Regions from separate parts of the Rhodococcus sp. WMMA185 genome, predicted to be linked through region 2. Evidence: predicted binding sites of a transcription regulator. Region 2 holds the regulator's gene; the other holds the start of a gene.

Region 1 (15,024 bases), 490 kb from region 2:
AGGTTCGCCGGACATGCGTCAGGTCGGTTCCACCACGAGTCCATGGGCCGCCGCATACGCGATGGCCTGGGTCAATTCGATCCGGGCCTTGTTCAGCGACGCAACCGTCCAGAGGTTGGCATCGACGTGGGCTCCACGCAGATCCGCCCCGTCGAGATTGGCGCCACCGGTGCGGGCGCCGAACAGATCCACCGAGCGCAGCACCGCCCCACTCAAATCCGCGCGTACGAGGTTGACCTCGCGGAACCGGCAGTCGGTGAAGTCGAGTCCGCGCAGGTCCGACCCGCCGAGCGACGCGAGCGCGAAATCGCACTCATCGAAGGTAGCTGGCCGCATCCGGCAGTCGTCGAATTCCGAGCCGAGAAAGCTGCAGCGCCGGAACACACTGTGCCACAGCGATGCTCGGGCGAAACTACACGATCGAAACGCAGTTCCCGCGTGATGTGACCCGCTGAGGTCGGCGCCGGTGAAGTCACACTCCGCGAAGACCACCGACTCGGTGCGGAGTTCGCTCAGATCGGCATCGCGGAAGTTGCACTTCATGTAACGCCGCCGCTGCCAGACCTGCGAAGGGAGGCATGCGTCGGCGTAGTCCTCACCCACGACATCTTCCACCGGGTTCATATGCCCATTATCCGCCTCGAAAGGTGCACGCCAAGAGATCACCGACCCAGCATCGTCGACCATTGTGTGCCTCGAGATTTTGCGGCCGCTTGCGTCGAGGAGCACAGGCGAATTAAAGGAAAATTAAAGGCAGATTCAACGCGGAGCATGGCGTGAGAGAAATGTGACCCGTCCACCACAACCGACAGTAATTGTCTTCCCCTAACGTTATTGTTTTGTTATCATTTTCTGCCATCCGCTCCTTTGGGCTGAACAACACCTGGTCGCCAGCTCGTGCGACCAACTCGAAACGAAAGAAAGCCATGAAGAAGTCCGTTCGCACCGCAGCAATTGCATTAGCCGTCTCTCCACTCATCGGGCTGGCCCTCGCGGCGCCGGCTAGTGCAGAAACCACATACGACTCGGGCGAGCCCGTCCCGATCGCGGATCTAGTCACGGGCAGCTTGGAACTCGGTAACCTCATGGTTGGCGTCGGGAATGCCGGCGTGGACTTCGGCAGCCTGGGCACCGGCTCCACCAAAGAGTCCACCGGCTCCGTCGGCTCCCTCGGGTCCACCGATGAGGGCTCAGGCTCCGGCTCGAGCACGGGCAGCCTCGGTTCCAGCGAGTGAACTTTGGGCAGCTGACCCGATGCCGGCCCCGCTAACGGCGGGGCCTTCGCTCGTTCAATCAGAAATCCATCCTCAGAGTATTGCCAACAGTTCGGCTCCGGATTGTCGCTAGCCGGTTCCGAGCGGGTCGATCGACACCGCTAGCCACGTTCGGACTGCATCATCAAGCGGAAGACTGCCGCCAGCAGCGTTGCGGCGCCGAATACGAACGCTCCCCTACGCCACCATGTCGGCGGTCACCAGCCCCGGGACTCCAGCGGCCGCGATCACGATGTCTGCACGCCGAAACTCCGCGGCGAGATCCCGAGTTCCGTTGTGACACAACGTAACCGTCGCGTTCTCACTACGCCGCGTGAAAAGCAGGCCGATTGGCCGGCCAACCGTGACACCACGACCGATGACGACCACGTGGGCCCCCGCGATCGGCACCTCGTTCGCATTGAGTTCGTCGATGGTGGCATCGAACTTCTCCCGCGTGATGTCGCCCGGCAGATCGCGGCGGATCGAGTCCATGGGCCGCCGCGTACGCACCCAACGACGCCGGCGAAGGCCGTTGGGCGCCGTCGGCAATCATCGAATTCCCAGCCGAGGAAGCTGCAGTGCCCGAACACACTGTGCCACAGCGATGCTCTGGTGAAGATGCACCTTCCGTTGGGTGCGTACACCCATGATCCGCCTCGAAAGATGGAGCCGAGAGATCGCGGACCCGTCCGGCAATATCGTCGATTATCGCGGATAATCGCGCGCCTCTGCATCTTGCGCCGCCTCCGTCGAGCCCTGTCGAGGGATCACATTTCCGAACCGACACACGGCATGCCGCAAGTGAAGTGCGACACGGGCCGACAGTAATTGAATCGTAATCACCTTCCCTGGTGTTAGTGTTCTCTGTCACTCGCACTCTTGGGCTGCAAATGCCTGTTCGCCATTTCGTGCGATCAACTCGAGACGAAAGAGGGCCATGAAGAAGTCAGTTCGCACCGCCGCAATCGCATTCGCCGTCTCCCCGCTCCTCGGGCTGGCCGTCGCGGCGCCGGCCAGCGCAGAACCCACGGCCAATCCCGTCCCCGTCGAGGATCTGATCGCGGGCAGCATGGAATTCGGTGAGCTGGTCGCTGACGTCATGAACGGCGGCGTCGACTTCGGCAGCCTGGGCACCGGCTCCACAGAAGACTCCACCGGGTCCGTCGGCTCCATCGGCGACTCCCTCGGCTCCACCGATGACGGCACCGGTGATGCCGATGACGACTCCGATGACGGCTCAGCGTCCGACTCCAGCGGCTCCGCTGATGACTCCGGCTCGAGCACGGGCACGGGCAGCCTGAGCTCCGAGAACTGAATCTTCGGCAACTGATCCGACGAAGGCCTCGCCAATTGGTGGGGCCTTCGTCATGCAATCCCGAACTCTCGGCCTCTCTAAGACTCAAGCGTTCTCAGGGAAGTGGAGCCGACTCCGCAGCGTACTGTCCCGCCGGTGTTCCGAGTGATGTTCCACGAGTCGGACAGCAGCCTCCACAAAACCTGAACAGCCCCCGGCGGTGGTACGAACACCGTCCGAAAGCCTGGGCTCACAACGGAGAGAACCCGTCATGCACCGTTCACACAGCATAGCCACGCCCACAAACGGATTCACCATCAGCTGTGAACAGAAAGCGCGTACCCCGAGCGGGTCGAACTTGGGGCCACTTCAGGTCCCGTCAAGTTCATCCGGGAGCTTATCGACGGCGTAGCCCGGGTCTCGGGCGATCCCTTCGCCGAAGTCTCGACCGCCGAGGGCGGGGCTACCGCCGCCCGTTCGAACCCGACACCCACGACATTTACCGCTCAGATCCCTCGGAGGCGCGGTTCGGGCTGCTGAATGTCGGCATCTTGTTCTATCGTGCGATCATGTCGAGCCAGCCTGGAGTACGGACGTATACGACGGAGGATTACATCGCACAGGCGAACGAGCTGACCGACTTGATGGGCGCCGACTGGCTGGCCGCGCACTCAGCCCGTCCTCATAGGGATACGCACGCTATCGCCTTGTGGCTAGAACAGTACAGGAACACCCCGCCTGAAGGGCTATCCCGTTCGCAGCAGCTGTTGCAGATCGGCGAACTAATGTTCAATATCCAGGCTCTTCGAGATGCGGGCACGCAAAACCTGGAGACTCGTATTGACGATCTGCGGCTGGACGATCCAGATCGAGTCTCGAGCGCCATACACGAGATTCGCGTGGCTGCCGAGTATGTGCAATCAGGGCGGCGAGTACTTTTCATCCCAGAGGCCAGTGTTCAGACGCCAGATCTACTGATAGATGATTGCTTGGAAGTTGAATGCAAACACAAAAGTAGGGCTAGCCAGCAAGACAAGAATCGATTCGAGTTGTATCGAATTCTCAGTCGGAAGCTACGCGCTGCATTTCCCGAACGCGTAACCCATTCAGCTCTACTTCTCGACGCAATATTTCACATTGAGCCACGCCGCGAATTCATCGACCGTATCGTGGCGACTGCCCGGGAAGGCTTGGGCCGACCTCAACCGTCCCAGTTCAGCGAAACTTCCGATAGCCTGTTCACGGCCAATTTTAGGATCCTTCCTGCGGGCAGCGGACCTACGGCACTCGCACTCCCTAGAGGTGATACCGAGTTTGATCTTAGGTCTACGGAAGCTATCGCTGTCGATCAGAATGGAACCCTTGGTCGATTCATCAACCTCAACGTGGGGTGCGAGGTACGTCAGGACCGTGTCAAAAGCATAATTCGATCTATAAAGTCAGCTGCTTCCCAATTTTCCGGGCGCTATCCGGCGATTGTTTCCGTCGACATCTCGGCTATTACCGCTAGCGGCAGGGGTGAATCGCTGGCTTACCTCCACGAGGGCATACTCGCTGCACTGAATAGCCGCACAACGATATCCAGGGTTGAATTGTCGACCACCCACTTCATTGAAGAAGGCGAAGGTCAGGCTTATTGCACGTCAATCGAGGTGATTGACAACCCCAAAGCGCGCTTACCCATCGGCGGGAGCTGAGATTCCTAGCCTGCTGTCAGATATTGGACATCCGTTTCATGAATGTCGTGCACAACATGTCGCGTGTTCCGCGATTTCTGCCAAGTAGGGAACGACGCTTGGAGCCGCCTCCGCGACTCCCACCCACATGTCGGGTGTCATTCAATCGGCCATCGCCTCCTCCCACCAAGCCTTCCTGCCCATCACGGGGGATGCAAGGCTCTCATGAGCCTTTGGATCTGTCCCCGGCGTTTCGAGCCGTGGTTACGCCAGCCAAGGGCAAGGCCGTTCTCCAGCAGTGCTGCCATGCCGGGCTTGTTAGAGTTCGTTGTGTTCAAGGTGATGTTCCACGAGCCCCGAATCCCACCCAACACCGGCAATGCCATCCGCTTGGTTGCAGGCTCCGGTTGCGAACTGCATCTGGTGGGCCCACTCGGCTTCGACCTGTCCGAGCCGAAACTCAGGCGTGCCGGGCTGGACTACCACGATCTGGCGTCGGTAACGGTGCACGACAACCTCGAGGCGGCGTGGGCGGCACTCGAACCGGCCCGGGTATTCGCGTTCACGGCGCACGCCACCGTGTCATACGCCGACATCGCCTACGAATCCGGTGACGTACTGCTCTTCGGGCCCGAACCCACGGGTTTGTCCGAGGAGGTGCTGGCCGATCCCCACGTGACCGAGCGACTACGCATCCCGATGCTGCCGGGTCGCCGCTCGCTGAACCTGTCCAACGCCGCGGCACTGGTGACCTACGAGGCGTGGCGTCAACACGGATTCCCCGGAGCCGAGGGGTAGTAAGCTCAGCTGGGAACCGCCGCCGATGATTTTTGCGACGCGGCACCGAGCGCGATGTCGAGGAAGTCACGCGCCGCGCCGCGCACCCCGCGCACCGGATCCCACACAGCCAACAGGCGACGGGGAAGCGTCAGTCCCTCCACCTCGACCGAGGCGAGCCGGCCGTCCGTCAGATCGGCGGACACCGCCAGCGACGACAGCACCGCGGGGGCATTGCCCGCCACCACCGCAGCCTTCACCGCCGTACAGGACGTCAACTCCAGCAATGGTGGGACGCAGTGCGGCACCGCATTCTCGAGCGTGGTGCGTGTCCCGGAACCGGACTCCCGCTGGATCATCGGCGTCGCGGCGAGTTCTGACAGGGGAATCGGCGACCGGCGAGCCCATTCATGCCCCGGCGGGACCACCACGACCAGGTGATCGCGGCCGATTTCGCGCGACTGTAGCCCCGTCGGAATGTCTGGGCCCTCGACGAAACCGAGATCCGAATCACCGGACAACACACGGCTGATCACCTCGGACGAATTGAGCAGACGCACATTCGTCACTACGTTCGGGTACTTGCGCCGCATGGCGACGGTCCAACTAGGGACGAGGTACTCAGCGATCGTCATGCTGGCCGCCACGGTCAGCCCGGCCTGCCGCTCACCGCGCAAGGCTGCGACTCCCGATGCCAACTCCTCCGCGGTCGCGAGGACGTGGCTCGCCCACTCGAGGATGAGTGCGCCCTCCGACGTGGGCCGCACCCCACCGGTTCCCCTGTTGAACACCTTGATGCCGAACTGACGCTCGGCCGAGCGCACGCGCGCGCTCACCGCCTGCTGACTGAGACCGTGTTCGCGCCCGGCCGCACCCATGCTTCCCAGTCGTTCGACGGAGAGCAGGACGTCCAGGGCGCTGAGTTCGGGGACTCGGGGAGAGAGCGGCACACCGCAAGGCTAGTCCCACAACCGCAATATGTGGGCACCCAACCACAAGACTTCTACCGGGGGCAACGATCCCCCGGAAGTCTCGTGCGCATGACTCCTAATTGGTTCGCAACAGTGATGGGAACGGGCATCATCGCGGTCGTCGCAGCAGCGTTGCCCGCCGAGATCTTCATGGCCCGGATCGCGTCGGAGCTCTTCTGGCTGATCGCGGTCGCATTGCTTATCGGGCTGACGGCCGCGCTGGCACGCCACTGGGCCCGCCGCCGCGAAGACGCGCTCGGAGATGTGCGCAGCCACGCGATGTTTCCGTTCTACGGTGCGGTGTCGATGGCCGTGCTCACGGTCGGCGCCGGCGCGGGCTCGGCGGGGCGTGCACTTCTCGGAAGTGCCGCCGTCGGCACCTCGGCCGTCTTGTGGACCATCGGCACGGTCATCGGACTGGCTACCTATTTCGTCATGGTGCGGCGGCTGACACGCCCGCATCAGGTGGCTCCGACTCCGTCCTGGCTCCTGCCTGTCGTACCGCCCATGGTTTCCGCCGCCGGCGGCGCCGCACTCGTTCGGCAGCTTCCTCAAGGCGCGCCCAAGGTTGCGATGCTTGTGATCTGCTACGCACTGTTCGCGCTCGCCCTGATCGCAGCCCTGAGCGTCGCCGTCGTCGTCGGCGGGCATCTTCTGAGCAACGGGCTTCCAGCTACCCCACTCATCCCCACCGTGTGGATCCCGCTCGGGGTGATCGGACAGTCCGTGGCGGCGACCAACCTGCTCGGTGCGGCCTCCGGGCTGGATTGGCTTCACACGTTCGGAGCGGTCTACGGGATCGCGATCGGAGCATTCGGCGTGATCGCTCTGATGACCGTCGTCGCGGTGACCGCCCGAGCATTCTTGCGGGGATTGAGTTTCACCCCCACCTGGTGGAGCTTCACTTTTCCCGTCGGCACATGCGCGCTGGGGGCGAACTCCCTTGGGGTTGCCCTGGGTTCGGCCATGATCGTCGAGGTGGGGGTGATTCTCTGGTGTGCGCTGCTCCTGATTTGGGGAACGGTGACATTTCACACGCTGCGGCACGGCGCTCGACTGATGGCGGACAGGTTCTCCTGGGAGGTATTCCGGTCCACTCACACAGGACGAATAGCTGACAGTGCGTAAGAGGTCGGCCTTCTCAGCCCCCAGCTTCCCAGACCACAGCTCCTCAGACTCCGGTCTCGACGGGACGTCCGGACTGCGACCACGCGGACGTCCCCCCGGCGACCGACACGGCGTTGATGCCCCGCGCATGCAGGTACCTCGCCACCTGCAGACTCCGACCGCCCACCGCACAGATCACATAGACGGTCTCGGCGTCCGGAATCTCGTCGACCCGCTCGACGAATTCGCTGAGGGGAATCGGGGTGACGCCCGGCACCCTCACCTGTTCGTACTCGTCGGCCTCGCGCACATCGATGACGTGGGCTCCCGAACCCAGCGCCCTCTCGAAGGTAGTCAGGTCGACCTCGATCATTCCTCTTCAGCCTCATCTCGTTCCGGCGCCTGGCCCGCAGCCGGGCTGGGTGCCTTCTTGGACTTCCGGCGGAGACGGTACGCGCCGTAGACCAGTAATACGATGACTATCGCGAAGCCGAGCCAGGGAATCAGCACTCCCACGACGACGATGCCACCCTGTATCGCGGACAGCACGGAGTTCCAGCCCGCAACCACACCCTCCCAGAAGTTGTCGGGACTGGCACCGGGTCGATCGGACTCCTCGGTGGTGACGTCGATCCACAGTGTGGCCAGTGCAACCTGTTCGTCGAGTAGTCGCTGCTGAGCGGTGAGGCTGTCGAGTTCACCCTGACGATCCGACAGCGCATTTTCCGCCTCGATCAAGTCCGCCGTGCTCGTCGCCGACGCAATGAGTTCCTGCAGCCGCGAGACGGATGCGGTGAGCGCGGCGATCCGTGCGTCGAGATCCTGCGACTGCATCGTGACGTCACTCCTGGTAACGCTGATGCTGGTGACCTCGCCCAGTTCCCTCAGATCGTCCAGCGCCCGGTCGAGCGCATCGGCGGGCACCCGGATGGTCAGGGAACTGCTCGCATCCTGATCATCGGAGCCCGGTTGTTCGGTGATCTGATCGACCCGCCCACCGAGCGAGTCGACCTCGTCGACGATCTGACGACCGACGGCCACCGGGTCGCCCGCAGTCATCGAGACCTGGCCCGTGACCGTCTCCCTACGTTCGGTGGGCGCCTGATCTTTCGCGGATGGTTGCTGTGGCACACCGATCCCCACCGAAACCGAACCCTCCGGAGTCGGCACCGGAGCTTCTTCGAGGGAGTCGCTGCCGGAACCGCCGCACCCGGCGAGAAATAGCGAAGCAATCGTGACCACCGACAGGACGTGTCTTTTCATGCCCGAATGTTAGGGCGCGATCTCACCGGAAGTCCCGGGATTTCGCGGACACCCGCAAATCCATCAACTGCAATCGATCCGCCACCACCGTCACAGCACCCTCCGCGTTCTGCACCACGCCGCGAACCAGCAATGCCGGCGCCGTGCCGGCGAGTTTGCGGTACCGGGCCCACAGACCCACCGAGCACACCACGTTGACCATCCCGGTCTCGTCCTCGAGGTTGATGAATGTGACGCCGGCTGCCGTTGCCGGCCGCTGCCGGTGCGTCACCGCTCCACCCACGAGGACCCGGTCTCCGTCGGGCACCTCCAGCAATCCCGCTGCCGGAACCACTCCGAGCGCATCGAGTTGCGGGCGCAGAAATTCAGTTGGATAGGTATCCGGCGAGACTCCTGTGGCCCACACGTCTGCCGCGGCCAGTTCGAGATCACTCATCCCCGGCAGGGTCGGCGCGCGGGTGGATGCGCCGATGCCCGGCAACCGGTCGCGGCGCTCCCCCGCCGCGGCACCCGCTGCCCACAGTGCCTCCCGACGCGAGATCCCGAAACTGTCGAGGGCCCCTGCGGTAGCCAACGATTCCGCTTGTGCCGTAGACAGTTCCACCCTTCCGGTGAGATCGAGGAATGACGTGAACGGCCCCCCTTCGGCACGGGATTCGACGATCCGCTCGGCCAGCGAGGTACCGATGTGCCGCACTTCCCCCAGCCCGAGACGTACCTCCGATCCATCGGCCTCGACGGTGGCATACGGGAGACTGGCGTTGATGTCGGCGCCGTGGACCCGCACTCCGTGCCTGCGGGCGTCGGCCACCAGCGACTGCGGTGAATAGAACCCCATCGGTTGCGCCCGAAGCAGTCCGGCACAGAACGCCGCCGGATGGTGCAGCTTGAACCACGAGGAATAGAACACCAGCGCCGCGAAACTCTGCGAATGACTTTCGGGGAAACCGAAGTTCGCGAAGGCGTACAGCTTCTCGTAGATCCGGTCGGCCACTTCTCCACCGATACCGTGCAGATCGCGCATGCCCTGATAGAGCCGTCCCTTCAACTGTTCCATCTTCTCGGGTGAACGCTTGGAGCCCATGGCGCGGCGGAGTCGGTCGGCCTCGGCGGGGCTGAAACCCGCGACATCGACCGCCATTTGCATCAATTGCTCCTGGAACAGCGGCACACCCAGCGTCCGCTTCAACGCCTTCTCCAGTGACGGATGGTCGTAGGTCACGGGCTCGAGCTTGTTGCGACGGCGGATGTAGGGGTGCACCGAACCACCCTGGATCGGACCGGGCCGGATGAGCGCCACCTCCACCACCAGATCGTAGAAGTTTCGTGGTTTCAACCTCGGTAGAGTGGCCATCTGCGCCCGCGACTCCACCTGAAAAACCCCGACCGAATCCGCCCGCTGCAGCATCTCGTAGACGGCCTCCTCCGACAGGTCCAACTGCGCCAGATCCACCACAATCCCTTTGTGTTCGGCCACCAGGTCGATCATGTAATGCAGGGCCGAGAGCATGCCGAGGCCCAGCATGTCGAACTTCACCAGCCCCACTGCCGCGCAGTCGTCCTTGTCCCACTGCAGCACGCTGCGATTCTCCATGCGCGCCCACTCCACCGGGCACACATCGGAGATGGGCCGGTCGCAGATCACCATGCCCCCGGAATGAATGCCGAGATGCCGCGGATACCCCTCGATCTGGGACGCCAGTTCGAGGACAGCTGGCGGAATATCGGAGTCCGTCGCTGCGCTCGCAGTGTTGACACCCCCCGTCGCTTCGCTCGCAGTGTCGACACCCCCCGTCGCTGCGCTCGCCAGGCTGTTGCCCCAACGGCTGACCTGCTTGCTCCACGCATCCTGCTGGCCCTGGGAAAATCCCAGTGCCCGGGCCATGTCCCGCACCGACGACCTTCCGCGATAGGTGATGACGTTCGCCACCTGGGCCGCATACCGGCGTCCGTACTTGGCGTAGACGTGCTGGATGGCCTCTTCCCGGCGATCCGATTCGATGTCGACATCGATGTCCGGTGGACCGTCACGCTCGGGCGAGAGGAAGCGTTCGAACAGAAGTTTGTTGCGCACGGGATCCACGTTGGTAATGCCGATGGCATAGCAGACGGCAGAATTGGCGGCGGAACCTCTTCCCTGACAAAGGATGTCGTTGTTCTTGCAGAACGACACGATGTCATGGACCACCAGGAAGTAGCCCGGGAAATCGAGCTCGGTGATGATGCTCAGCTCGTGCTCGAGCTGCCGGTAAGCTTCCGGCCGGTCTGCCGGCGCACCGTACCGGTGGCGGGCACCGTCCATCGTGAGCTGACGCAGCCAACTGGCCTCGGTGTGCCCGGCTGGGACGTCGAACGGTGGTAGCTGCGGCGCGATGAGCCGCAGGTCGAACGCACACTCGAGCCCGATCTCCGCCGCACCACGGACGGCTTCCGGGTACGCGGCGAAAAGATGTGCCATCTCCTCACCCGACCTGAGGTGCTCTCCGCCTGCCGGCGGAAGATGACCGGCCGCGTCGTCGAGGCTCTCTCGCGCGCGAACGGCAGCCATCGCCATAGCCAGTCGCCGGCGCGCAGGATCGGAGAAATGCGCCGCAGTGGAAGCTACGGTCCGAAGTCCGTGCCGGTGCGCGAGTTCGGCGAGGAAAGCGTTGCGCTCTGCGTCTTCCGGGATGCCGTGACAGGTCAGTTCGACCGTGACCCGATCGGCCCCGAATCGGTCGATCAACTCACGCAACCGGCCGGCCGCGGCTTCCGGGCCGCCCTCGGCCAGCGCCTGACGTACATGTCCCATCCGGCAGCCGGTCAGGATCTGCCAGTGCCCTCCCGCAGCCTCGGCGAGCTGGTCGACGTCATAGCGAAGCTTGCCCTTCTCCCCACCCGCGAGATGCGCCGCCGCGATCTCCCGGGAAAGCCGTCGATACCCTTCCTGGCCCCGGGCCAACACCAACAGGTGCCCGTCCTCCAAGGTCAGTTCGGAACCGAATACGGTGCGCATGCCCAGTTCCTTCGCCGCTTCCGCGAACCGGACCACACCGTAGAACCCGTCGTGATCGGTGAGCGCAATAGCCTCGAGGCCGAGCCGGACAGCCTCCTCCACCAACTCCTCCGGTGGCGAGGCTCCGTCGAGGAAACTGAACGCCGAATGTGCGTGCAGTTCGGCGTACGGCACCGCGGAACTGCCACGCTCCTGATTGCCTGGCCGATACTCCCCGCGCTTACGTGACCACGCGGGGCTGTCGCTGCCGTCGCCCGGATACAGCGATTCCGGGCTGACACGCCCCGGCCTGCCCGAGAGGACCCTCTCCATCTCGGACCACGTCGGCGGACCATTTCCCCAGCTCATATGACTGCATCCCTTCGTCCCGGGAAAAGACGCAATTGTCGAACGTATGTTCGATATATTTCAGTGTGTCATTCCGCCCAGGGGTCGGTCAATGCCGGTTTCGGGTGCGCACTTCTGCAGCGTCCATTCGGCGCTTCCGCTGCAGGTCTGCGCACTCGGGCAACTACCGCACCGAAGACCGGCGCTACAGTCGGCAGTCGCAATAGCCACCGACGAACCCGATCCGGAGATGCCGCATGACTCGCTGGGCCTCGACCGTTGTCTCGCGCAAGCGTTGGGTCCTGGCCCTCGCCGTGATGATCGTCCTGGTCAGCGGTGCGTGGGGCACGGGCGTCTTTGCGAAGCTCAGCTCGGGCGGTTTCATCGATCCCGGTAGCGAATCTGCCGAGGTGGCCCGAATAGTCGAGGACAATCTGGGCCCGCAGACACCGGACATCATCGTCATCTACTCCGCACCCGCCGGCGAGACCCTCGAAGACATCGGGCCACAGGTCACCGCAAGCCTCGACCAGTTCGCCGCCGACGTCCCGACGTTTTCGATCACGTCCTACTGGACCGCCCCGCCGGCGACGAAACAACTGATGGTGTCGAAGGACGGCACCAAGGCCACTGCTGCCATCACCGTCGATCCCGACGCCGGAATCACCCCGGCCAACTTCAACGATCTGCTGCCCAAACTCGAAATAGACGGTATCGACACGGAATTCGCCGGCAACTCGGTCGTCGGCGTGGCGTTCAACAACCGGTTGCAGCACGATCTCATACTGGCGGAGGCGATCGCGCTACCCATCACTCTCGTACTGCTGATCTTCATCTTCGGCGGGCTGGTCGCGGCGGCCGTTCCGGTGTTCGTCGGGCTGCTCTCGATCTTCAGCGCCCTGGCCACCCTGCGGCTGCTGACCCTGTTCACCGAGGTCAGTTCATTCGCCATCAATGTGGCCTCCCTTCTCGGTCTCGGGCTCGCCATCGACTACGGGCTGTTCATCGTCGGACGCTTCCGCGAAGAACTCGAATCCGGTTCCGATCCCGCCGAGGCGACCCGGCGCACGATCAACACGGCTGGCCGCACCATCCTGTTTTCCGGGCTACTTCTCGTGTGCGCCTTCTCCGGAATGCTCGTGTTCCCGCAGGACGTGATCAAATCCCTTGGTTTCGGCGCTATCGCCGCAGTCGCGAGTGCGGTTCTGCTGTCGCTGTCCGCAGTCCCAGCATTGCTCGCGATTCTCGGCCACCGGATCAATGCGCTGAGCTGGCGAGAGGGGGCGGCATTGCGCGGGGAATTGCGGGCACGCAAGTTCTGGGGATCGGTGGTGACGTCGGTGATGCGACGTCCGGCCGCGATAGCGGTGGGGATAGTTGCGGGGCTGCTGCTTTTTGCCTCCCCCCTGCTCAGCGCCTCGCTCGGCAGCGTCACCTACACGGCGCTACCCGCAAACGATCCAGCCCGCATTGCCACCGACACGTTGGCGACCGAGTTCCCCACCACCGGCAACGGCGCCACGCTCATCGTGCGCGGCATCGACGGTGTTGCACCGACCGCGTCCGACGGGGCGGCCGTCGCGCAGGCCGCCCGACAGGTGAACGGAATCGGTGAAGCCGTCGTCGTGGGGTCGAACAACCAACTGGTCGCGGTGCAGGCGGTCTACTCCGAAGGTGTCACCACGGACGACCAGAGCGCCGCTGTTCGCGACCTCCGCGCCATTCCCGCACCGAGCAGCACCGAGATCCTGGTAGGCGGTGGCCAGGCGACCGTCGACGACGGCAACGCCGCGATCGTCAGATGGCTTCCCGTCATGGTCACGATCATGGTCAGCTCCACCCTGATCCTGCTGTTCCTGGCGTTCGGTTCGGTGGTCTTGCCGATCAAGGCCGTGGCGATGGCGGGTCTGAGCCTCGCCGCGACATTCGGTGTGCTCACCTGGATCTTCGAACTCGGGCACGGCGCAAGTTTGCTGGGCGTCAGCACGGCACCACTCGAAGCGACATTCGTGGTCCTCATCCTCGCCGTCGTCTTCGGGCTGTCGACCGACTACGAGGTGTTTCTCATGTCCCGCATGGTCGAGGCGCACGCTGCGGGTGCAACCACCGAGGAATCGGTGCGCTTCGCCGCCCAGCGCACGGGACGGATCGTGACCGCGGCCGCTCTGCTCCTCGTCGTGGTGACCGGAGCGTTCACGATCTCCGGCCTGTCGATCATGAGGTTCCTGGGTGTAGGCATGATCGTTGCGCTCATCGTCGACGCGACGGTGATCCGCATGCTGCTCGTGCCGTCCCTGGTGAAACTGATGGGCGAGGTCAACTGGTGGGCTCCGACCTGGATGAAGAAGCTTCACGACAAGGTTGGCCTCGGCCATTAGTGAATTATCTTACTTTGGAGTAAAGATTAGAGGATGGCCACATATCTCGTTACCGGCGGAACCGGGTTCCTGGGTCGCCACGTGCTGCCCCGGATCCTCGACCGTGACGCCTCCGCCGAGATCCACGTCCTCGTCCGCCCCGCATCCGCCGCACGACTGCAGACTCTCGTCGACGCCATGCCCGGCGGCGACCGGGTGCACTCCCTGATCGGCGATCTCACCGAACCAGGCCTCGGGATCACGACGGCGCCCGCCGCCGACCACGTGCTGCACCTCGGAGCGATCTACGACCTCACGGTCGGCGACGAGCAGGCTGCCACGAATGTCGAGGGCACCCGTTCGGTGATTGCTCTGGCGCGGCAACTGGACGCCACCTTGCATCACGTCTCATCCATCGCCGTCGCGGGAGACTACGCCGGCCGGTTCACCGAACGAGATCTCGACCTCGGCCAGGGCTTTCCCACTGCGTATCACCGCACCAAGTTCGAAGCGGAGAAGCTGGTGCGCGAGGCAGAAGGACTGCGCTGGCGCATCTACCGCCCCTCCATGGTGGTCGGCAGTTCGGTCACGGGAGAGATGGACAAGATCGACGGACTGTACTTCCTGTTTCCCGCGATCGCGGCACTCGCGAAACTCCCGGAATCGCTGCCGGTGGCCGTCCCCCGGATCGGGTCGGTCAACCTGGTTCCGGTCGACTACGTGGCGGCGGCCATCGTGGAGTTGATGGCGGCGCCGCAGCGGGACGGTCACACCTTCCATCTCGTCAATCCGCGTCCTCAACCGGTCCGGGAGATCTACGGCGCGCTCGCCAAGGCCGCCGGCGCCCCCCACCCCGCGGCCAGCCTGCCCGGAGGACTCGTCCGCCCCTTCCTCACACCGGCAGCGAACTCCGTCCTCGACACCGGCCGGAAGCTGGCACTTCGGGGGCTGAAGATTCCACCGGTTCTCGCCGAGAACTCGAGCATGCCCGCGGTGTTCGC
Region 2 (15,024 bases):
CTGCGGCCGATCGGTTTCGACTGGCTGGTCCCCGGCATGAGAACCGAACTGGTTGCCGCGCTCATCAAGACGCTGCCCAAGACCCTTCGGCGACAAGTGGTTCCAGCTCCCGATTTCGCAAACGCCGCTCTGGTCGCCGTCACTCCGCGATCCGAACCACTCGTCACGGCGATGGCACGCGAGTTGTCGCGACTCGGAGCATGCCGCATCGACCCTGCGAACTTCGATCCCACTGCGCTACCCGACCACCTCCGCATGACCTTCCTCGTAGTCGACGAGAACGGGGCGGTCCTCGATCGGAGCAAAGACCTCGCCGCGCTACAGAGGTCACTCGCGCCTCAGGCGCAGGCGGAAGTAGCCAAGGCCGCCTCGAATTCGGAGCGGCCACCGGCACTCACCTGGACACCCGATACCCTCGGCTCACTCGAAACCACCGTGACCCGGGAAGTCGGCGGACAGAAGGTCATCGGTTACCCCGCCCTGGTCCCCGAGGGTGGCGGCGTCGCCGTGCGGGTGCTCAGCACCGCTGCAGCTCAACGTGCCGCCATGCTCGCCGGAACGCGAAAGCTGCTCCTCACCGCAGTCCCCACGCAGACCAAGACCGTGACGTCCGGTCTGAGCAATGCACAGCGACTCGCGCTGGGGCAGAACCCCGACGGCAGCCTCGACGCTCTGATCGAGGACTGCCGCAACGCAGTGGCGAATAAGTTGATCGCAGCGCACGGTGCGACGATTCGTACACCGCAGGAATTCGACACCCTGGTGACCAGAGCACGATCGGAAATGGCCCGCGGAGTGACGGCGCTGCTGCGAGCAGTGGTACCGATACTCGAGGCTGATCACCGCCTTGCGGTGGTCTTGGACCGCGCCCGCGGCGAGGCCGCGGACGACGTTCGACAGCAGCGAGAGTCCCTCCTCTTCCCCGGCTTCGTTGCCGACCTGGGCGCGGCCCGGCTCCGCGAGCTACCCCGGTATCTCGCCGCCGCGACCGCGCGCCTCGAGTCCCTGCCGGGTAGCGCAACCCGTGACACGAAGGGAATGGACATTCTCGATCGTGTGTATGCCCGGTACGAACGCCTACTTTCGGCGTTGCCGGAGGAGCGCCTCCACTCTGCCGAGCTCGATACGATCCACTGGATGATAGAAGAACTGCGGGTCAGCCTCTTCGCTCAGGCTCTCGGAACCCCGATCCCTGTCTCGGAGAAGCGAATCCTGAGCGCTATCGAGAAGGTGCGCTGACACACGGAATCAGGTCACTCCTCCTCGCTGGATTCCCTTTGTACGCGCAGTTCTTTGATCTCGCGGGCGAAGTCCTCCGCAGAGCTGAACGAGCGGTACACCGATGCGAAACGCAGGTACGCCACTTCGTCCAAATCCCTGAGCGGCCCCAGAATCGCCAGGCCGACCTCATTGCTCGGGATCTCGGCCGACCCTGACGCGCGGACGGTGTCCTCCACCTGTTGGGCAAGAAGATTCAGCGCATCATCGTCGACCTGACGCCCCTGGCAGGCGCGGCGCACACCCCGCACGACCTTTTCCCGACTGAACGGCTCGGTGACACCACTACGCTTCACAACCGATAGGACCGCGGTCTCGACGGTCGTGAACCGGCGACCACACTCGGGACACGACCGGCGCCGCCGAATGGCCTGTCCTTCGTCTGCTTCTCGCGAATCGACCACACGTGAATCCGGGTGCCGACAGAACGGGCAGTGCATGGCGAATCCTTCGTCGTAGCCGTCGTGGCCGCAACAGTTCGCCTCCCCCGGTGGCGAACCAACGAGCACGGGTTCACTCAACGGATGCACGATCTCGAAGCGACCAGACGAAGTGGTGGAACTGTCCGCGTCCGAGACTACCCGTCCGCTCGATGACACCGTCATGCAGCGTCGCGGCGATCACGACGTGGTCGACGCCGGAACGATCAGCCTCCTGTCTGAACATGAACTACCTCCGTCACGACCGCGCCCCCTGTCGTGCCCGTGGTGGCGACGGCGTCCGTAGTGGCGACGAGAGCCACCCCGAAGAGGCCGCACAGCACCCCCGCCGTGATCGCTACGGTCGCGAGCACCATCCGCCACCCGACCTCTGCCTCTGGACGCACATGCGCGGCGCAGGAGACGCCGACCCGGCCCGACCCATACGAAACAGAACCGGAAGCCGGACGCCGAAGGTCACCATCGCCGGCACGTCGCCGAAGCTCGGTCCTCGACCTCCCGTACGCCGCAGCGGTCCTCGGGCGACCACCACCCCGCACGTGCGCCATCCTGTGGGGTTCTGACTGCCGGTCGAGAAATGACTGCCGGTCGAGAACTGCGTTGCTCATACGTACCTCCGCTGCTCGTTTCCCTCACCAACCAACTGGGCTGCGATCCCGCCGGGCACTTACCCCTTTCAGGCCTTCGCTCATGCGTTCGAAAGAACACATGTTCGATTCTTACCATGGCGACCCGACAAAATCACCACATCTCCCGACCCGTGTCGAACAGATGTTTGAAACTCGGGCGAAAGCGGGATAGATTCGAGTCACCCGGCACAGCAGTCACACGCGACCCACACCTCGATCACCCACAGAAAGACGGAGGCACCCAGCGATGAGGGGCGACAGCACGAAAGACGGCTCGAGTACACGTGTAAGCGGTGGCTCCGCCGCCGGATTGACCGACCGGCAGCGCCGCGTCCTCGAGGTGATCCGTACGTCCGTGAATGATCGTGGCTACCCCCCGAGCATCCGGGAGATCGGCGACGCCGTGGGCCTGACGTCCACCTCCTCGGTCGCCCATCAGCTCCGCACTCTCGAACGCAAGGGCTTCCTCCGCCGCGACCCCAATCGTCCGCGTGCAGTCGACGTACGCGGCCTCGACGAGTCGGCAGCGGGCGTCGGGTCCGACTCGACCGTCAGGATCGATCCGGCTGCCGTCGTATCTTCCGCGGACGACGAATCACACCCCGAACCCACGTTCGTCCCCGTTCTCGGCCGCATCGCCGCGGGCGGTCCCATCCTGGCCGAGGAGGCTGTCGAGGACGTCTTTCCCCTCCCGCGGGAACTCGTGGGCCAGGGCTCGCTGTTCCTCTTGAAAGTGGTGGGAGAGTCCATGATCGATGCTGCAATCTGTGACGGCGATTGGGTCGTGGTCCGTCAGCAGAACGTGGCAGAGAACGGCGACATCGTCGCCGCGATGATCGACGGCGAGGCCACGGTCAAGACGTTCAAGCGCACGGGAAACGAGGTCTGGCTGATGCCACACAACCCGCTGTTCGAGCCGATTCCCGGTAACGACGCCGCGATCCTCGGCAAGGTGGTAACGGTCATGCGCAAGATCTAGCGAGGGCCCGGGTAAATCGAAGAGCCCTGCGGCATCGCCGCGGGGCTCTCGTGGACGAACAGCGAATGCGCGCTTGTGCAGAGCCGTCAGAGATTCAGACCCCGACCGATGATCTCCTTCATGATCTCGGTCGTGCCGCCATAGATGGTTTGCACGCGAGAATCCAAATATGCCTTGGCAATCGGGTATTCCTTCATGTAGCCGTAACCACCGTGCAGTTGCAAGCACCGGTCGATCAGCCGGACCTGCGCCTCGGTCGTCCACCACTTCGCCATCGCAGCGTCTTGCACCGACAGTTTCCCATCGCCCAGCATCTCGATGAACTTGTCGACGAGGACACGGACCGCTGTGGTCTCGGTGGCAAGTTCGGCGAGTACGAACCGGGTGTTCTGAAAGCTGCCGATCGACTTACCGAACGCCTTCCGGTCCCGGCAGTACTGAATGGTCATGTCCAGCGCCGATTCCATCGCCGCCGCGGCCACAACCGCGATCGACAACCTCTCTTGCGGAAGATTCTTCATCAAGTAGAGAAATCCCATTCCCTCCTCACCGAGGAGGTTGGCGGCGGGAACCCGGACATCGGTGAAGCTCAACTCGGCCGTGTCCTGTGCCTTCATCCCGATCTTGTCGAGATTGCGGCCGCGCTCGAAACCCGGCATGCCCCGCTCGACCACGAGGAGGCTGAATCCTTGCGAACCCTTGTCCGGGTCGGTACACGCGACGACGATCACGAGGTCCGCGTTGATTCCGTTTGTGATGAAAGTCTTCGATCCGTTGAGAACCCAATCGTCGCCATCACGCACCGCACGAGTCTTGATTCCCTGCAGATCACTACCGGTGCCGGGTTCGGTCATCGCGATTGCCGTGATCAATTCACCTGAGGCGAAGCCGGGCAGCCAGCGCCGCTTCTGCTCCTCATCGCACAGATCGAGCAGGTAGGGCGCCACGACGTCGTTGTGCAGCGTGAACCCGATGCCGCTGTATCCGCCGCGGGTGTTCTCCTCGGTGACAATCGCGTTGTACCGGAAGTCCTGTACTCCGCCGCCACCGAATTCCTCCGGCACCGCCATACCGAGGAAGCCTTGCTTACCGGCCTCCACCCATAGGCTGCGGTCGACGATGTTCTGCTCTTCCCACCTCGCATGGTTCGGCTCGGCATACTGTGCAAGAAACTGCTTGTACGACTGTCGAAACAACTCGTGTTCCGGTTCGAACAGGGTGCGCTCCACGCCGACTCCTCACGTCAACTGCCAGGGTACGTCTCGTTCGACCGTAGAGACGGCAGCCGCTGCGGGGCATGACCCAGGTGATCGGGTTTCGTGACTCATGCGTTCTTCCGTCTGGCTCCCTTGAACTTTGTGAGCGAACGCATCACGGGGTATGCAACCAGAATGCCCACCGACCCCCAAGCGATCCCACCGAGTTCCACCGACCCAATGGTCAATGTCAGGTTGCCTATGCCCGCGACGAGCGCTGTCGCGACCACGGTCAAGTTCACCGGATCGGTGAAGTCCACCTTCGCATCCATCCAGATCCGCACACCCAGAACGCCGATCAGTCCGTACAGCACGAGAGTCGCACCGCCGATCACGCCACTGGGGACGGTGAACACCAGCGCGCCGAATTTCGGCGAGAATGCCAGCACCACCGCGGTCGCGGCGGCAACCCAGTAGGCGGCGGTGGAATAGACGCGTGTTGCGGCCATGACACCGATGTTCTCCGCGTAGGTGGTGGTGCCGGAGCCGCCGCCGAATCCAGCGAGTGAGGTAGCCAGCCCATCCGCGACGAGCGCATCGCCGGCAACGTCGTCGAGCGGACGCCCGGTCAGCGCGGCCACCGCCTTCACGTGACCGACGTTCTCCGCGATCAACACAATGACCACGGGAAGTGTCAGGGCGATCACCGACCACTCGAATGTCGGCCCCTGCAGTTCGGGCACCCCGAACCAGTCCGCCTGCCGCAGTGCCGCTACGCGCTCTTCGGCGAGTCCGCCGTTCAAAGCCGCGAACACCCACCCGATAACCACGCCGACCAGGATGCTCAGACGCCCGAGCAGTCCCGGACCGATGACCGTCACGAGCAGGATCGAAAGAAGCGTCACACCGGCTATCAACGGCTGCGATTGAAACGAGTCCACCGCCACAGGCGCGAGATTGAGCCCGATCAGTGCAACGACGGCACCCGTAACGACGGGGGGCATACAGGCATCGATAACCCGTGATCCGGCGCGCTTCACCACCACGCCGACCAAGAGCAACAGCACACCGGCCGCCACCACGCCACCGAGTTGCGCTGCGGCGCCCGACCCTTGCGAAGCCGTAAGCGGTGCGATGAACGCGAACGAGGACCCGAGGTAGCTGGGGATTCGGCCTCGGGTGATCAGTAGGAACAGCGCCGTTCCGATACCGGAAAACAGCAGCGTGGTCGTGACCGGGAAACCCGTGATGGTCGGGACGAGCAGGGTGGCGCCGAACATGGCGATGACATGTTGCATCCCGATCCCGACGGTGCGGGGCCATGTCAACCGTTCGTCCGGCGCGACGACCTCGCCGTCGATGATCCTCCGACCGTCACCGTGAACCGTCCATCCGAAGGTTCGCGAGAATACCGAGGGTTCGGGCGTGCGGGGGCCATCGTCGCGAGTGATTCTGTTGGTCACAAGTCGGCAATAGTAAGCAGGCTCCCCGAGTCTCCGTAATTCGGTGCAGGTTTCGCCGACTAGCCCTCGAAGATCAGGGTCGCGGCGGCTCGCGCTTCCACGGGGTCGCTCGTCGCGAGGACCGCCTCCGCAGCACGCCGACACGTGTCCAACGTCACGGTGCCTAGCTTCGCCCCGACACCCGGCACTGCGGCAGCGGCGCACGATAATGACGTCGCACCCAGACCGACGAGCACACACGCGAGGAGTGGGTCCGCTGCGGCCTCGCCGCAGATTCCCACCGGCTTACCGGTTGCGCCACCGGCGTCTGCGGTGCGAGCCACGAGCGCGAGCACCGCAGGCTGCCAAGGGTCGGTGAATGACGCCAGCTCAGGGGACATTCTGTCGGCGGCCATCGTGTACTGCGCGAGGTCGTTCGTGCCGATTGACAGGAAGTCAACGTGCTCGAGAAGCCTGTCTGCGAGCAGTGCTGCCGCCGGAACCTCGATCATCACACCCGGCACCAGCCCGCGGGCCCGAACCTCTGTGGCGAAAGACGCGGCCTCGGCAGCGGTGGCGATCATCGGTGCCATCACCCACGGCTGCGATCGAGTCCGATTGGCCGCCAAAGCAATTGCATCGAGCTGTCTACTGAGGATTCCCGGGTTGTCGGCCGCGATTCGGATACCCCGAACACCGAGTGCCGGATTTTCCTCGTCCACTTGACGGACGAAGCGAAGTGGCTTGTCCGAACCTGCATCGAGCGTCCGGATCACAACCTTGCGCTCCGCGAACGCCTCGAGCACTTCGGCATAGATCTCGGCCTGCTCGTCGATGCCTGGCTCGGAATCGCGGTCCAGGAAACACAACTCGGTACGAAAGAGGCCGACACCCTCGGCGGCAGTCGTACTGGCCGACCGCGCACCCGCACCATCTTGGACATTGGCCAAGATCGATACGGACACACCGTCACTCGTTCGGCCCGGACCCTTCCAACCCTGGATGCGTGCCCGGTCGGCCCGGCTCTGCTCCACCGCTGAGCGAGCCTCTCCTGGGTCCGGTTCCACCACAAGTTCCCCGGCCTCACCATCGAGAAGTACGGTCGTACCGGCGGTGACGGACTCGAGGCCGTCCGCCGCTACGACGCAGGGGATCCCGAGCTGCCGAGCGATGATGGCTGTGTGGCTGGTCGGTCCACCGAGGACGGTGACAAGACCGACGATCATTTCAGGATCGAGACCCGCCGTGTCGGCAGGAGCCAGGTCTCGCGCGCAGAGGATCGACGGAGTCTCGGGCGTCGAGATGCCGGGCTCCGGGAGACCCAGGAGTTCCGAGAGGACCCGATCCCGAACGTCGCGAAGATCCGTTACGCGCTCTGCCATCAGCCCTCCCATCTTGGTGAACAAGACGACGAACTGCTCGGTTGCCTGGGCCGCCGCCTCCTCGGCGGGGGTTCCGTCCGCAATCAGCTTTTGTGCCGCGCCCAGCCAGCCGCGGTCCACCGCCATGGCGGCATTGGCCAGCAGTACCTCGGTGGCCGCGCCGGAGGCCGTGGACGCACGATCACGTAGCCGCTGCGCGACCACAGCAGCCGCCTCTTCGAAACGGAGCTTCTCACCGTCCCGCGACGACGCATCGATGCGCGGCAGCCCAGGCTCGAGCTCGGGTCTCGGAGAAGGCCAGATCACCGGCGCGTACGCGACACCAGGAACTACCGGTGTTCCTCGCACGGCTTCGCGGGTTTCGGTCATCGGATCCTCCTGACTGGCTCGCTTCTGCCTACGTGATGGAGATTACCCTCGCCCTTGACGTGCCAACATAAGTGGGCGTAAAACAACATGAAGCAACATTGTGGTGCGCCCGCCTCAGCTGATCGCATCACCGAAGGATTCATCGACAAGAGTTGGAAGGGAGACGCGTGTATCCGGAAGAACGCCGGCAGGAAGTCGCCACCATGATCTCCCAACGGGGACGCGTGTCGGTGGCGGACTTGGCCGACACTTTCGGCGTCACCACCGAGACCGTCCGCCGCGACCTCGCTCTTCTCGAGCGCCTCGGGCACGTCCGCCGAGTGCACGGCGGCGCCGTGCCTGCAACCACCCTCACTGTTACCGAACCAGGTTTGGTGGAGCGCGAGCACACTCGGGCGGAACAAAAAGACCGGATCGCCAAGCTCGCAGGCTCCTACCTTCCAGCATCTGGGGGCAGTGTCCTGCTCGACGCGGGAACCACCACGGGACGCATCATCAACGGCTTCCCCCCCGATCTCGATCTTTCGGTGATCACCAACTCGGTTCCGATCGCGGCTCGCCTCGCGGGGTTCAGTTCGATCAATCTCCACATGCTGGGCGGCCGCGTCCGGGGAACCACGCAGGCCACGGTCGGAGATGAGGCCCTTCGCATCCTCGACCTCCTTCGAGTCGATGTAGCGTTCATCGGCACCAACGCGCTGAGCGTCGAACACGGTCTGTCCACGCCCGATACCGAAGAGGCGGCGGTAAAGCGCGCGATGGTGCGCTCTGCCAACTGCGTGGTCGTCGTCGCCGACGCATCGAAAGTGGGTCGCGAACACCTCGTCAGCTTCGCGCCCATCCACAGCGTGGACATCCTCATAACCGATGACGAGATCAGTCCGACAGACCGCGCCAGCTTCCAAGACCGAGAGATCGAGGTGGTGATCGCATGATCGTTACCCTGACCGCCAATCCGAGCATCGACCGCACGGTCGATCTGGGTGGACGCCTCGAACGAGGGACGGTCCTGCGCGCAAGAGCGACCCGCAGCGAACCCGGCGGCAAAGGCGTGAACGTTGCGCGGGCACTCACGTCGGCAGGCATCGCGGCTATCGCGGTCGTGCCCGGCAACGAGGAGGATCCGCTGTTGGCAGCTCTGTCCGATCACAAGATCGAGCACATCGGCGTGGCGATGCCCGGTGCAGCCCGCACCAACATCACGATCACCGAACCGGATGGCACCACCACCAAGATCAACGAACCTGGCATCACGATGTCCGAGATATCCCTCGCAGATCTGCAGACCGAGATCATCGAGCACGGGTCCCGCGCGGATTGGGTCGTGCTGTCCGGTTCGCTACCCCCCGGTGTTCCCACCGACTGGTACGCGGCGCTCGTAGAGGAGCTTCGCTCGTCGCCGTGCCGCGTCGCCGTCGACACGTCGGATGCCCCTCTCCTCGCCCTCGCCAACCGATTTCCCGCGGCTGCCCCCAACCTGCTCAAACCCAACAGCGAGGAACTCGCCCAGGTGACCGGCGCCGACGCGGCACTACTCGAAAAGTCTGCGCTACGCGGAGACTGGGCGGTCACCGCACACGCCGGCCGGCAACTCGTGGACCGCGGGGCCGGAACAGTCCTCGCCACACTCGGTGCCGCCGGCGCGGTACTCGTGACGGAGGCCGGCGCCTGGTCCGCAACCTCACCACCGATCGTCGCCCGCAACACCGTGGGTGCAGGCGATGCATCCCTGGCTGGATACCTCGCGGCGCATGTCGGCGGCGGCGCGCCCGCGGACTGTCTCCGTTCAGCCGTCGCATACGGCACAGCGGCCGCGGCACTCCCCGGCACCGCGTTGCCGACACCCGCGTACGTCGATTTCGACACCGTCACTGTCACCGATCTCCACTCCCCCATCTCCGACCCGGCCTGAAACAAGAGGAAACACCATGTCCGACAACTCGCTACCCGACCTTCAAGCGGGTTCACGGATTATCAGCGAAGACCTGGTCTCCCTGGATTCCGACCTCGGGGCCTCCAAAGCCGAGGTGATCTTCGCACTCGCCAATCGTCTCGCGGACGCCGGACGTGCCACCGATGCGGTTACGCTCCACGAAGCCGCAATGGAACGTGAATCCCACTCGGCGACAGGCCTTCCAGGTGGAATTGCCATCCCTCACTGCCGCTCGGTGAGCGTTCGGTCAGCTTCCCTCGGATTCGCTCGGCTCGATCGGCGTGTCGACTTCGGGGCCCCTGACGGGACAGCCGACCTCGTATTCCTCATCGCGGCCCCCGAGGGTGCCGGCACCGAGCACATGAAGTTGCTCTCCTCACTCGCACGGGCACTGGTGCGCCCCGAATTCGTCGGCGCACTACGTGCTGCGAACACAGCGACCGATATCGTCACCCTGGTCGAGGGCGTTCTCTCGACCCCAGCGACACAGACTGCCGCACCCCCTTCCGAACGCGAACCGGCGCCAGAAGCGAATTCCGGATCAGCGGCACCGAAGCACATCGTCGCCGTCACGGCATGTCCCACAGGTATCGCCCATACCTACATGGCTGCCGACTCGCTCGTCGCAGCCGGCAAGCGTGCGGGTGTCACCGTCCACGTGGAGACCCAGGGTTCGGGCGGTAGCGCCCCGCTGGCGCCGAGGTTGATCGCCGGTGCGACCGCCGTCATCTTTGCCACCGACGTTCAAGTCAGGGGCAAGCACCGGTTCGCAGGCAAACCCGTGGTCACATCCGGGGTGAAACGTGCGATCAACGAACCCGACAGGATGATCAGCGAAGCGCTGCACGCGGGTTCGGACCAGTCGGCCGCGACTGTGGACGTCGACCGTCGCACGCCCGACCCGGAAGTGTCGGTCGGCACGACCGGATGGGGCACCCACCTACGGCAGGTGCTGCTCACCGGTGTCAGCTACATGATCCCGTTCGTCGCCGCCGGCGGCCTTCTCATCGCGCTCGGCTTCCTGATCGGCGGATACGAGATCTCCGAGCCCGCAACGGATATTGTCCTCAACAACTCCCTGGGCAACCTACCGGACGGTGGGCTCGCAACATACCTGGGCGCAGTGCTGTTCCAACTTGGGTCGTTGGCCTTCGAATTCCTGATCCCCGCCCTGGCCGGCTACATCGCATTCGCGATCGCAGACAGACCGGGTCTCGCACCAGGCTTCACGGCGGGTGCTGTAGCCGCGTTCGTGGGCGCGGGTTTCATCGGCGGACTCGTCGGTGGTCTGATCGCCGGCGCGGTGGCGTTGTGGCTCACCCGGATCGCGGTTCCCAGATGGCTGCGCAGTCTGATGCCGGTGGTCGTCATCCCATTGTTCGCGACTCTGATCGTCGGTGCACTGATGTTCCTGGTTCTGGGCCGTCCGCTGGCCGCGATCACCTCAGGCCTGACCGACTGGCTCAACGGACTGTCGGGTAGTTCGATTCTGTTCCTGGGCGTCGTTCTCGGGCTGATGATGTGCTTCGACCTCGGTGGCCCGGTAAACAAGGCGGCGTACGCGTTTGCGGTGGCCGGACTGAACGTCAACGACCCTGCGTCGCTTCGCATCATGGCCGCTGTGATGGCGGCGGGAATGGTACCGCCACTGGCGATGGCAGTCGCCTCGACGATTCTGCGTCCCAGCTTGTTCAGCGAGGCCGAGCGCGAGAATGGCAAGGCTGCGTGGCTGCTGGGCTCGGCGTTCATTTCCGAAGGTGCCATTCCATTCGCCGCAGCCGACCCCTTGCGCGTCATTCCTTCGATGATGGTTGGCGGTGCGGTGACCGGGTCACTGATCATGATGTTCGACGTCAGCCTCAGCGCGCCGCACGGCGGTTTCTTGGTGTTCTTCGCCGTCGGAAATCTGCTGTGGTTCGTCGTCGCGCTGGCCCTCGGTGTCCTCGTGGCAGCGCTGTGCGTCGTCGGCGCCAAGGAATTCATCAGGCCCAGCACCCCTGATGCCGAACTCGACCAGGGCAGAGTGGCAGTCGCAGTATGACATCGGTTCATCCACTCGACCTAGTTGTTTCCACCCGAATTACCACTACCCGAACAAGGAGAAATTGCATGCCCAGCACCACAGTTGCAGTAGGTTCGTCCATCGGCCTGCACGCCCGCCCCGCCGCAGTCATCGCCGAAGCAGTCGCGACCGCCGGAGTGCCCGTCACGCTCGCAGTTGCGGACGGCGAACCGGTAGACGCAGGGTCTGCCCTGCTCATCATGACGCTCGGTGCCTCCAAGGGCACCGATGTCACCGTCACCAGCGAAGATGCCGATACGGTCGAGAAGGTTGCGCAACTGGTGGCGACAGACCTCGACGCATGACAATGTTCCGGCGTCAGCAAATGCGCCGGAACGGCGGGTCGACGTAGTGCACACTACGAACAACTTCACTCAGCACTGACGTGTCGTCCGGACGACAGGAACAACACCATGCCTGTTCGCATCATCGACCTCAGCCAGCCCCTGACGCCCGGGATGTCGGTTTTCCCAGGAGATCCGGCCTTTTCCTTCGAGACCGTGACGACGATTCGGGCCGATGGGTTCCGTGTGTCCGCACTACACATGGGAACTCATAGCGGCACCCACGTGGATGCACCCGCACACCGCATCGAGGATGCCGCCACGATCGACGAGGTCGACCTGACCTTGTTCCATGGCCGTTCGCGAATCATTCGAGTGCCCGAGACGCGGAGGCAGCAACGCATCGGCCTCGATCGCGTCATCACGCAGCTCGACGGTCTGGTGGCGGGAGAGATCGTGATCTTTCAGACCGGCTGGTCCGAGCGCTTCAACACACCGGCGTATTTCGAGCACCCCTTCCTGGATGTCGAAATTGCCGACTACCTCGCCTCCCACCAGATTCGATCGGTCGGTGTCGATCTACCGAGCCCGGACTTCTCACCCACCGAAGCCCAATCGCGGGGCGATCTCGGCGCCGCACACCTCCCCTTCCACGAAGTCATTCTCGGCGCCGAGGGAGTCATCTTCGAGAACCTGGCGAACCTCGCCGCTGTGACGACCCCGAGTCCCTTGTTCTCGGCGTTCCCGATTCGCCTGGCGGGCCTCGACGGTGCCCCCGTTCGCGCTGTTGCCCTAGAGGGCTGACGACCGAACTCGGCGAAGGGCGACGTAACCGAGAACTGCCGTCAGCGCGACCCCGAGAAGGGCGGCGACACCGATCTCCCACCGTGTTCCGGAGGACTCGGCCGATTCATCATCGACAACGGTCCCGGCAGGTTGCGTGCCCTGCACCAGCGACACAGCACCGGGAAGCACCTGAATCGCGGGAATCGGCCCCTCGCGGGCTTCGGACGCGATCAGCAGATCCCCGCTCTCGGTGAACGCGACCGATTCACCCTGCGGTTGCTGCGGCACCCGCGCACGCACGACGGGACCCGATGCGAAGGCCGACAGCAGGTCACCGTCCGGTGCCGAGTAGAGGAACACGTCGGAGTAGTTCCGCACGGCGGCGACGGTCCCGTCCGCAGACACCGCCCCACCGGTGAACATCGTCGGTCGCAGCGAGGGCGCGGCGTTGCCACTCCCTTCGACCCCCTTGCCGCTGGTCTCCGAGGGGTCCAGCACCGCCACCTTCTCGAGCGGCGTGGGACCGGGTGTGGCCAGTCCGCCCACTCCCACGTCACCGACCGGCCTGTACACACTGCCCACCCCGAGAATCTCCTTCGTGACGATCAGCGGGGTGCCGTCGCGTTGGATCAAGAGCGTCTCGGCGTCATGCGGACCGTCCGGATACGTCAAACGGTGCAACTCTCCAACACCGGTGTCACGGTCCATTGCAATGAGTGCCACGGTTTCACGTCTACGCCCGTTGTCGCCGACATCGGCCAACCACAGGCGCCCGTCCGGTCCGAGGGCCATGTCTTCGACATCGTATGGATCGACGGGTAGAGGAAGCCAGCGCTGCACCACGCAGTCCGCGTCCATGACCGCGACGGCACGATCGGAACCGCTGTCACCGACCGCATACAGCAGTCCGGCGGCCGAGACGAGCCCGGACAGTTCCTCGAGTGACGACTCCGCCGGTGCGCCGACGTCGGAGTCGTCGGGTGTGCAGATCGGGGTGAATTCCGCCGCATCGACCAAGATACGGTCACGTAGGACCGGCTCCGCTGACCCGGTCGTACCCGTCACCAGTGATGCGCAACCCACGAGCGCGGCAACGGCGGCCGCCGCGGCCCACCGCCGGCGGTCAGGCACTGCCGGCGTACTGAACCAAGGCCGAGGCCAACGACTCGGGCACCCGCGCATGAACGCGTGTGCCGTCCTCCCCGTGGGAGGAGTCGAGAATTTGCCCGTCCGCGTGAATTCGGGACATGAGGTCGCCCCGGGTATACGGAAGCAGGACGCTGATCTCGATCTCCGGTCGGACCAGAACTTCGGAGAGATGCCCCCGCAACTCCGCGATGCCTTCGCCGGTCCGGGCGGAGACGAACGACGCGCCGGGCAACAGTCCGCGCAATTGGGTCAATGTGACCGGGTCCGCCGCATCGACCTTGTTCACCACGATGAGTTCGGGTGGCGCCGGTGCATCATTCTCACTGAGCACCTCAGTGATCACCTCGCGCACCGCCTTGATCTGATCCGTGGGCAGTGGATCGGAACCGTCGACGACGTGCAGCAGCAGGTCCGCGTCTGTGACTTCCTCGAGCGTCGACCTGAAGGCCTCGACCAATTGCGTGGGCAGGTGCCGCACGAAACCGACGGTGTCCGTCAGGGTGTACTCGCGCCCGTCATCCAGCACGGCACGGCGCGTAGTCGGATCGAGGGTGGCGAAGAGCGCGTTCTGCACAAGTACGCCGGATCCGGTCAACGCGTTGAGCAGGCTCGACTTACCGGCGTTCGTGTATCCGACGATCGCGATGGATGGCGCCTCACTGCGGAGTCGGCGGGTGCGCTTCGTGTCGCGGGCGGCCTTCATTCCTTTGATCTCGCGGCGCAGTTTTGCCATCCGCTCACGGATACGACGCCGGTCCGTTTCGATCTTGGTCTCACCAGGACCGCGCAGACCCACGCCACCGTTGCTGCCGGCACGACCGCCCGCCTGCCGGGACATCGACTCACCCCAGCCGCGCAGTCGCGGCAGCATGTACTCCATTTGCGCCAGAGTCACCTGCGCCTTGCCCTCTCTGGACGTGGCGTGTTGGGCGAAGATGTCGAGGATCAGCGCTGTCCGATCGATGACCTTGACCCTGACGACCTTCTCCAGGGCAGTCAACTGCGCAGGTGTGAGCTCACCGTCGCAGATCACGGTGTCGGCGCCAGTCGCGAGCACGACCTCGCGAAGTTCCTCGGCCTTGCCGGAACCGATGT

What was found. The regulator LexA, encoded in region 2, represses DNA repair genes until DNA is damaged. The targets are predictions, from matches to a motif close to CGAACANNTGTTCG.
Region 1: a site for LexA is predicted at 11,727-11,740, ahead of BFN03_RS03925 (error-prone DNA polymerase). Genes of this name have one in related genera too.

Annotation. Positions count from the first base shown of each region.
Region 1 covers NZ_CP017014.1:890,125-905,148, reverse strand. Annotated here, with positions in the region: gene BFN03_RS03975 (pentapeptide repeat-containing protein) at 19-624, opposite strand; gene BFN03_RS03970 (hypothetical protein) at 927-1,235, shown strand; gene BFN03_RS20755 (hypothetical protein) at 1,376-1,423, opposite strand; partial or broken gene BFN03_RS03965 (hypothetical protein) at 1,458-1,742, opposite strand; gene BFN03_RS03960 (hypothetical protein) at 2,194-2,571, shown strand; gene BFN03_RS03955 (hypothetical protein) at 3,120-4,247, shown strand; gene BFN03_RS03950 (tRNA (cytidine(34)-2'-O)-methyltransferase) at 4,557-5,024, shown strand; gene BFN03_RS03945 (LysR family transcriptional regulator) at 5,030-5,953, opposite strand; gene BFN03_RS03940 (TDT family transporter) at 6,044-7,102, shown strand; gene BFN03_RS03935 (rhodanese-like domain-containing protein) at 7,146-7,454, opposite strand; gene BFN03_RS03930 (DUF4349 domain-containing protein) at 7,451-8,344, opposite strand; gene BFN03_RS03925 (error-prone DNA polymerase) at 8,367-11,687, opposite strand; gene BFN03_RS03920 (MMPL family transporter) at 11,924-14,044, shown strand; gene BFN03_RS03915 (SDR family oxidoreductase) at 14,078-15,024, shown strand, end outside.
Region 2 covers NZ_CP017014.1:1,383,284-1,398,307, reverse strand. Annotated here, with positions in the region: gene hrpA (ATP-dependent RNA helicase HrpA) at 1-1,239, shown strand, start outside; gene nrdR (transcriptional regulator NrdR) at 1,254-1,718, opposite strand; gene BFN03_RS20395 (hypothetical protein) at 1,792-1,944, opposite strand; gene BFN03_RS06315 (hypothetical protein) at 1,925-2,326, opposite strand; gene lexA (transcriptional repressor LexA) at 2,595-3,326, shown strand; gene BFN03_RS06305 (acyl-CoA dehydrogenase family protein) at 3,413-4,555, opposite strand; gene BFN03_RS06300 (uracil-xanthine permease family protein) at 4,651-5,985, opposite strand; gene ptsP (phosphoenolpyruvate--protein phosphotransferase) at 6,045-7,715, opposite strand; gene BFN03_RS06290 (DeoR/GlpR family DNA-binding transcription regulator) at 7,883-8,650, shown strand; gene BFN03_RS06285 (1-phosphofructokinase family hexose kinase) at 8,647-9,627, shown strand; gene BFN03_RS06280 (PTS fructose transporter subunit IIABC) at 9,644-11,689, shown strand; gene BFN03_RS06275 (HPr family phosphocarrier protein) at 11,758-12,015, shown strand; gene BFN03_RS06270 (cyclase family protein) at 12,124-12,798, shown strand; gene BFN03_RS06265 (hypothetical protein) at 12,787-13,911, opposite strand; gene hflX (GTPase HflX) at 13,904-15,024, opposite strand, start outside.